DNA from 2 places in the Rhizobium sp. AN80A genome. Region 1 is predicted to be linked to the other one. Evidence: riboswitches for the same ligand, from Rfam matches in the RefSeq annotation. Region 1 holds a riboswitch; the other holds the start of a gene.
The links. A riboswitch is a leader RNA that binds a small molecule or an ion and turns the genes downstream of it on or off. The one in region 1 is predicted to bind thiamine pyrophosphate.
Positions count from the first base shown of each region.

Region 2: linked by a shared signal. The riboswitch ahead of P3R82_RS02135 (YkoF family thiamine/hydroxymethylpyrimidine-binding protein) and the one ahead of thiM (hydroxyethylthiazole kinase) in region 1 are both predicted to bind thiamine pyrophosphate.

Region 1 covers NZ_JASJPX010000001.1:98,794-103,203, reverse strand. Annotated here, with positions in the region: partial or broken gene thiD (bifunctional hydroxymethylpyrimidine kinase/phosphomethylpyrimidine kinase) at 1-676, opposite strand, end outside; gene thiE (thiamine phosphate synthase) at 673-1,308, opposite strand; gene thiM (hydroxyethylthiazole kinase) at 1,305-2,108, opposite strand; TPP riboswitch at 2,157-2,252, opposite strand; gene P3R82_RS00475 (Lrp/AsnC ligand binding domain-containing protein) at 2,319-2,786, opposite strand; gene putA (trifunctional transcriptional regulator/proline dehydrogenase/L-glutamate gamma-semialdehyde dehydrogenase) at 2,910-4,410, shown strand, end outside.
Region 2 covers NZ_JASJPX010000001.1:449,382-453,791, reverse strand. Annotated here, with positions in the region: gene cysW (sulfate ABC transporter permease subunit CysW) at 1-144, opposite strand, end outside; gene cysT (sulfate ABC transporter permease subunit CysT) at 147-968, opposite strand; gene cysP (thiosulfate ABC transporter substrate-binding protein CysP) at 1,203-2,189, opposite strand; TPP riboswitch at 2,498-2,608, shown strand; gene P3R82_RS02135 (YkoF family thiamine/hydroxymethylpyrimidine-binding protein) at 2,601-3,209, shown strand; gene P3R82_RS02130 (ABC transporter permease) at 3,245-4,069, shown strand; partial or broken gene P3R82_RS02125 (ABC transporter ATP-binding protein) at 4,066-4,410, shown strand, end outside.

The DNA.
Region 1 (4,410 bases):
CGCCGTTGGCGAGCTCCGCCGCCAGCGCGCTCGACAGCGTGCAGCCGGTGCCGTGGGTGTTTGCCGTCGGGATCCTGACGGCCTCGAACCAGGTGAGACCATCTTCCGTTGCCAGCACGTCGGGGCTCTGGTCGCCCCCGAGATGGCCACCTTTCACAAGGACGGCGGCTGGACCCAGCGCGCGCAGCGCCTCGGCCTGCTCGCCCATCTCCCGGCGGCTCTTGGCCACATCGATGCGCAGCAGCGCGGCCGCTTCGGGTAGATTGGGTGTCAGCAGCGTCGCAAGCGGCAACAGCCGGCGCAGAAGGACATCGACGGCGGAGGGATCGAGAAGCTTCGCCCCACCCTTGGCCACCATGACCGGATCGAGCACGATCGGGATATCAGGATGAAGCTGGAGCACGTCGGCGACCGCATCTGCGATTTCGGCACTGGCGATCATGCCGATCTTGACCGCATCGACGCGGACATCCGCGAACACGGCCTGGATCTGATCGGCCACGAAGCCGGGCGGGACAAGGTGAACGCCGGATACGCCCCGCGTGTTCTGCGCGGTCAACGCGGTGAGCGTCGCCATGCCATAGACGCCGCGCGCCGCGAATGCCTTCAGGTCAGCCTGGATGCCGGCGCCGCCGGATGGATCGGAGCCGGCGATGGAGAGAGCATTCCGGATCATCGCGACCTCCCCTGGATAGCCTCTGATAGCTCGCGGGCGGCACCGTGAGGGTCCGATGTTCCACAGATCGCCGAGACGACGGCGATCCCATCGGCGCCGGCGGCAAAAACACCGCTGACATGCGCCAGCTTGAGCCCACCAATCGCGACCGACGGAACCGGGCAGACGGCGGCGAGACGCGCCAGGCCGTCGAACCCGATCGGCGGCTTGTGGTCCGGCTTGGTCTGCGTCGCGAAGACCGGCCCGATACCGGCATAGTCGACCGATGCGGGATCGACAGCCCTCGCCAGGACCTCTGTCTCCACCGACAGGCCGAGGATCATGTCAGGCCCGATCCGCTCGCGCGCGGCGCGCACGACCATATCGTCCTGGCCGACATGCAGCCCATCGGCGCCGATCGCGATGGCCGCATCGACATCATCGTTGACGACAAGCAGTGCACCGGTGCCGGCGAGCGCTTCCTTCAGAACAAGGCCGGTCTCGATCATCCGCGCGGTGGAGGCGGTCTTGTCGCGGAGCTGCACCACGGTGGCGCCACCGTCGACGGCTCGCCTTGCGGTTTCGACCATGCCAATGCCGGCGCAGAGCTCGGGATCGAGGACGAGATAGAGCGATAGATCGATCCTTCTCATAGCATCCGCACCCGTGCATTTTTGTCGACGGCGATGCCGTCGATCGCAGCGAGGGCGTCGAGGAACCGCCAGGAAAATGATCCCGGCCCGTCAGCGACCCGCGCCGCCTCTTCGCCGGCGACGGCGAACAGCGCGAGCGCCGCGACTGTCGCCTCGAACGGCGCATCGGGCCGGCTGGCTGCGAAGGCGCCGACGAGGCATGTCAGCGAGCAGCCGAGCGCCGTCACCTGCGGCATCAGCGATGAGCCGCCCTCGATGCGGCAGCCGCGCGCGCCGTCGGTCACGAAATCGACCTCGCCGGTGACCGCCACGATGGCGTGGTACTTGCTCGCGATTTGGCTTGCCGCAGCTTCGGCCTGTTCCACGGGGTCACGGCTGTCGACGCCATGCCCCCGGCTTTCGCCACCGGCGAGCGCGATGATTTCGGACGCGTTGCCGCGAATGATGGTCGGACGAAGCGCCAACAGGTCCGCGACGGCCCGTTTGCGAAAAGCGGTCGCGTAGTGCGCGACGGGATCGAGAACCCATGGCCTGGCGCTGGCGCCCGCCGATGCGGCGGCGGCGCGCATGCCGTTCATCCAGCTCGGCGAGAGCGTGCCGATGTTAACAGTCAGCGCGCCGGAGATGGCCGCGAACTCGCCGGCCTCTTCCTCGGCATGCACCATGGCGGGCGAAGCGCCGGCTGCCAGCAGCACGTTGGCGGCGATATTCATCGCGACGAAATTGGTGATGCACTGAACGAGCGGCTTTCGCGCGCGCATGGCATCGAGCATAGAACCGGGAGATCTGTCGTCTTTCATCATGCCCCTTTCGGGCGGGGCAAGACGCGGGAACCCTGATAGCAATGCCGAAGGGTCCGAGCGACTCCCTCCGCCAGCATTATCTGGTTCAGGTTCGAAGGGTACTTCTCAGTCTGCCGTCGGCAAACGCCCCTGTCTCTCAATGGCTCTGTTCTGTCAGAGAAGACGATTGCTGTCACGCGTAAAATGATGGCGGCTCAAAGCCGCCGGTCAGGCGCCGTTCTCCTTGATCGCTTCCATTGCAACGAAGGTCGACGTGTTGGCGACGAAGGGAAGACTGGAGATCTTTTCCCCCAGAACGAGGCGATAGTTGGCGATATCGGACGTGCGTATCTTCAGGAGATAGTCGAATGCGCCCGCGATCATGTGGCACTCCTCGACTTCCCGCAGCTTGCGAACCGCGACGTTGAACGCGTTCAGCGCATTCTCCCTGGTATCGGAGAGTTTCACCTCGGTAAACGCCACATGGTTGCGGCCGAGCTTGTTGACGTCGATGATGGCGCGGAAGCCGAGAATATAGCCATCCTCTATCAGCCGCTTGAGCCTGACCTGGCAGGGCGTATTGGAAAGACCCACGCGCTTGGCAAGGTCTGTCACCGACATCCGGCCATCGGCGACGAGCGCGTCGAGTATGCGCTGATCGAATTGGTCGATTTCCCTGATATTTCCGGCGCTCATCACAAGAATTCCCCTCCGCACGAATATTGATTAGCGCGTTAGATAACTAAACGCTCGAAATCAAGTGAAATTGACTTTCTGAAATCTGCTAGCTTCGCGACATTGGCGGATCAGGAGCCCAGCATGACAAACACCACCGACGCGGTAGCGGCCGAAGTCACACTAGAGCAGGCAAACGGCTCTGCAAATCCCTTTGACGGTTTCGCCCCGCCAATCCGCCAGCAGAGCGACCTGCGCCGCGCGATCACGGCCGCCTACCGCACGCCGGAAACGATCTGCGTGCCACGTCTGGTTGAGGCCGCCGCCCTTCCCGATCACGTCAGAAAGGCCGCTGCCGACACCGCCCGCAAGCTGATCGAGGCGTTGCGCGCCAAGCACAAGGGCACCGGCGTCGAGGGACTGGTCCACGAATATTCGCTCTCCAGCCAGGAGGGCATCGCGCTGATGTGTCTGGCCGAGGCGCTGCTGCGCATTCCCGACACGGCCACGCGTGACGCTCTTATCCGCGACAAGATTTCCGAGGGCGACTGGAAGGCGCATCTCGGCGGCGGTCGCTCGCTCTTCGTCAACGCCGCGACCTGGGGCCTCGTCGTCACCGGCAAGCTGACATCGACCGTCGCCGACCGCAGCCTTTCGGCCGCGCTGACCCGGTTGATAGCCCGCTGCGGCGAACCGGTGATCCGCCGGGGTGTCGACATGGCGATGCGGATGATGGGCGAGCAGTTCGTCACCGGCGAGACCATCGACGAAGCTCTTCAGCGGGCGAAGCCGCTCGAGCAGCGCGGCTTCCGCTATTCCTACGACATGCTGGGCGAAGCCGCGACCACGGGCGCCGACGCGAAGCGCTACTACAAGGATTACGAGACCGCGATCCACGCCATCGGCAAGGCGTCTGATCGCCGGGGCATCTACGAAGGGCCGGGTATCTCGATCAAGCTTTCGGCTCTGCATCCACGCTACGCGCGCGCGCAGAGCGCCCGCGTCATGGACGAGTTGCTGCCGAAGGTGAAGGCGCTGGCGCTGATCGCCAAGTCCTACGATATCGGCCTGAACATCGATGCCGAGGAGGCCGATCGCCTCGAACTGTCGCTCGATCTGCTGGAGACGCTCTGTCTCCACCCCGATCTGGAGGGCTGGAACGGCATGGGCTTCGTCGTGCAGGCCTATGGCAAGCGCTGCCCATTCGTGCTGGATTTCATCATCGACCTGGCGCGCCGTGCCGGCCGCCGCATCATGGTGCGCCTTGTGAAGGGCGCTTACTGGGATGCGGAAATCAAGCGCGCGCAGGTCGATGGCCTCGCGGACTTCCCGGTGTTCACCCGCAAGATCTACACCGACGTTTCCTACATCGCCTGTGCCAGGAAGCTTCTGGCGGCAACCGACGCCGTCTTCCCGCAGTTCGCGACCCACAACGCCCAGACGCTGGCGACCATCTACCAGATGGCAGGTTCGGACTATTATGTCGGCAAGTACGAGTTCCAGTGCCTGCACGGCATGGGCGAGCCGCTTTACGACGAGGTGGTTGGCCGACAGAACCTGAACCGCCCCTGCCGCATCTACGCGCCCGTCGGCACGCATGAAACGCTGCTTGCCTATCTCGTGCGCCGCCTGCTGGAGAACGGCG
Region 2 (4,410 bases), 350 kb from region 1:
GGCGAAGGCTTCGACCCCGATGATGACAAGCGGCGCCAGGACGAGGAAAGCGCCGATGACGAGTACAAGGCCGATCAAGGTGCGCCTGACGATCGGCTGGTCGCCGACGCGCGGCGGTTTGCGGTGGGTGGGAATGCTGCTCATGATCAGTTCCTCACCGTGTATCGCAGCGCCCGCGCCTGCATCCAGTTGGTGATCGCCAGCATCACGAAGGCAGTCAGCAACAGGACGGAGGCAATCGCGGCGGCGGCCTGGTAGTCGTATTCCTCGAGCCGGATGAAGACGAGAAGTGCCGTGATCTCCGTCGACATCGGCTGATTGCCGGCGATGAAGATGATGGCGCCGAACTCGCCGAGCGAACGGGCGAAGGATAGAGACACGCCGGCAAGCAGGGCTGGCGTCAGCAAGGGCAGCATGACCTTGCGGAAGATCGTCCAGTCCGAGCCGCCAAGCGACTGCGCCGCCTCTTCGTAGGCCGGGTCGAGATCCTCCAAAACAGGCTGCACGGTGCGAACGATGAAGGGAAGACTGGTGAAGCACATGGCGATCATGATACCGATCGGCGTATAGGCGACCTTGATGCCGACACCTTCAAGCACAGAGCCGAACCAGCCGTTCGCAGCAAACAGCGTCGTGAGAGCGATGCCGGCCACCGCCGTCGGCAGCGCGAACGGCAGATCGACCATCGCATCGACGAGCCGCCAGCCGGGAAAGCGATAGCGCGTCAGCACCCAGGCGAGCGCGAAGCCGAAGAACAGGTTGAATGTCGTGGCGCCGAGCGCCGAAAGCACGGTGACCCGATAGCTTGCGAGCGCGCGCGTGGACGAGACGATGCGCCAGTAATCCTCCAGCCCGAGGCTCGCTGCCTTGAACACCAGCGCCGCCAGAGGCAGAACGACGATGAGGCCGACATAGAGAAGGGTCACTCCCAGCGACAGCCGTAACCCGGGCAGGACATTGCGTCTCAAGCGGTCATTCCCTTATCAATGCAAAGCCGACAAAATTCATCAGGCCGCCGTTCGGGCGTCGCTTGGCGTGACATCCCTCATTCCTGTGCTTGTCACAGGAATCCAGCGACCCGACGTCTGTCGGGTCATATGACTCTTTCAGCCCAAAGACTTGGGCTGACTGGATTCCTGTGACAAGCACAGGAATGAGGGTGGTGGATATAGTGCCCCTGTGAAGAACTAGGTTACCGAACGTTATCGGCTGCCATAGAGCTTGTCGAGGACGCCGCCGGAGGCGAAGTGCTCCTTCTGGATCTTTTCCCAGCCGCCGAACGTATCGTTGACGTTGACAAGGCGGATCGCCGGAAACTGATCCTTGAACTCGCCGGCCACCTTCTCGTTGCGAACGCGATGACCGAACTGCGCGGCGATCCGCTGGCCATCCTCCGTATACAGGAAGTCGAGATAGGATTTCGCAAGCGCCTCGGTGCCATGCTTGGCGGCGACCTTGTCGACCACGGCCACGGGGAATTCCGCAAGCAGGCTGACCGACGGGATCACGCCCTGCACCTTGTCGGAGCCGTACTGCTTCTCGATGCCGCGGGTCTCGGCCTCGAAGGTGATCAGCACGTCGCCGGTCTCGCGCTCGACGAAGGTTGTCGTCGACGCGCGGCCGCCGGTGTCGAAGACCGGCACGTTGTCGAAGATCTTGGTGATGTAGGCTTCGATCTTTCCTTCGTCGCCATTGTAGGCTTCCTTGGCCCAGGCGTAGGCCGCGAGATAGGTGTAGCGCGCGTTGCCCGAGGTCTTCGGGTTCGGGAAGACCGCGCGTACGTCGTCACGGGCGAGATCGCCCCAGTCCTTGATGTTCTTCGGGTTGCCGGCGCGCACGAGGAAAGATGGGAAGGAGTAGAACGGCGAAGCGTTGTTCGGAAACGCCTTGGCCCAATCCTTGGAAACGAAACCGTTCTTCGCGAGGAAATCGATGTCCGTCGACTGGTTGAAGGTAACGACGTCGGCTTCGAGGCCCTCGATGATCGAGCGCGCTTGCTTGGACGTGCCGGCATGCGACTGATCGATCGTAATGCCCGGATTTTGCTTGATGAAGGCTTCGTTCTCGGAAGCGAAAAGCTCGCGCGAAACGTCATAGGATGCGTTGAGAAGCTTTGTCGGCTCCTGGGCATGCGCCTGAACGGAGAAAAGGGCGGCAAGCGCTGTGCCGAGAATCAGAAGGCGGTTCATCTATCGCTCCGGTGTTTCATTGTGCGTTGAAACTAATCTGACAGCGCCCGGATCGCGAGGAACCACTGCCCCCGGTTGCCGACTGGCTTAGAAATTCTGTCCCTTTTTCGCCATATTTCGCGGCGCTTTTACTTCAGGCGATGCGTGAACCATATTATGACCGCTGCCTAAGTTGCTGCTAATAAAATGTTTTCCCGACGGACCCAAGACGATCCTCCCTTAAGGCCATGGTGACAAAGCCCTGCGGGGACATGGCTCTTCGGTCCGCGATATTGCTCTTGCGCTCGTTCAGCCTTTGACGTATCACCCACCCATCACAGGGGTGCTCCGTAATGCCGGGGCTGAGATACGATCGCATGATCGTGGACCCTCAAGCTGATCTGGATAATGCCAGCGGAGCGAGGTAGAGCGATGTTTTCCGGCGCACAGATTTCCCTGTATCCCATGACCGACGATTTCGTCGGTGTCATAACGCGTGCGCTTGCCGCGCTCGATCCCCATCGCGACCGGTTGCGGATCGAGACGGACGACATCTCGACGCTGATCATCGGCACGCCCGACGTCGTCTTCGCCGCCATGCGCGATCTGTTCGCGGCCGCCGCCAGCAGTGGCGAGCATTGCGTACTGCACGCGACCATCTCGCGCGGCTGCCCCGGGGAGCCTGATGATCCGATCTGCCAGACGCCTGAACTGACCGGCCCGATGGCGCCGCTCGACGAGCGGAAGGCACGGGCGCATCAGGCGGTCAAGGACGCAGTCGTTATCGGCCAGGAAGCGGCAGCGCAGTTTTCGCTTTATACGCTCGGGATCGACGGCCACATGGACGAGATCTATGGCTGCATCGACTTCCTGAAGAATTCCGGCGTCTTCGAGAAATCGAAGAACTTCTGCACGAAGCTGCGCGGCGATACCGGTGCCGTATTCTCGACGGTGCACGAGGCGCTGGTGCGCTTCGGCCCGCCGGCGGGCCATGTGACGATCGACCTTACCGTCTCGGCCAACAGCCCTTCGAAGCGCTAAGCGCCGCACCGCGCGCGCCCAAACCGGTTGGTCCCATGTCGACATCACGTCCGCCCGCATGGCAGGTCGTTCGCGACCTGCACCATCACATCCGTACCGGCCTCGGCCGGGCGCTGCCGGCCATCGTGGCCGTCTGCCTTCTGGTGGCAGCCTGGGAGGCCTATGTGCGCCTGTCGGGCATTTCGCCCACGACCCTGCCCGCGCCGTCGCGCGTTCTGGCGCAGACCTTCCAGTCGCGGTGGGCCCTGTTCGACAACGTGGTGCCGACATTGCGCGCCACGCTTGCCGGCTTCGGCTGTTCGCTGGCATTGGCCTTCATCCTGTCGGTGCTGCTCGATTTCTGTCAGCCCCTGCGTCGGGCGCTGTTTCCGCTCTTCATCATCAGCCAGACGCTGCCGCTGGTCGCCATCGCGCCGCTGATCGTGCTGTGGTTCGGCTTCGGCCTGATGCCGAAGATTCTGCTTGTCGCGCTTGTCACCTTCTTTCCGATGCTGGTGGCGCTCTGCCAGGGCTATCAATCGACCGAAGACGAGTTGCAGCAACTGGTCGCCTCGATGGGGGCGCCGCGCTGGAAGCAGTTCCTGCTCGCGCGCCTGCCGTCCGCCTTGCCCTTCTTCTTCGCCGGGCTGCGTATATCCATCACCTACGCCGTGGTCGGCGCGATCTTCGCGGAATATGCCGGCGCCGCCAAAGGGCTCGGCATCTACATGCTGAACGCCAAGAACAACTTTCGGCCCGACCTGGTTCTGGCCGCCGTGCTCGTCAGCGCCGTGCTGACCCTGACGCTCTTCGGCCTCACCGTCATAGCCGAACGCCTGGCCATGCCATGGACGAGACGCGGAAAGGGCGGAACCAGATGAGCGCTCCACGCCTGGAACTCGACCGCGTCACCTGCAGCTACGACGAAACCGCCGTCCTTTCGGATATCTCGTTGACGGTCAGGCCCGGCGAGTTCGTCTCCATTCTCGGGCCGTCGGGATCGGGAAAGTCCACGCTGTTCAAGCTCCTCACCGGCGCACGGCGTCCTGACGGAGGCAGCATGCGCTTCGATGGTCGCGTGCTCGACGGAGCGGTCCGTCCCTTCGCCTTCATGCCGCAGCGCGATGCGCTGATGCCGTGGCGGCGCATCATCGACAATACCACGCTCGGTCTCGAGGTGCAGGGCATGAGCCGCGCCGAGGCGCGCCGGCGGGTGATGCCG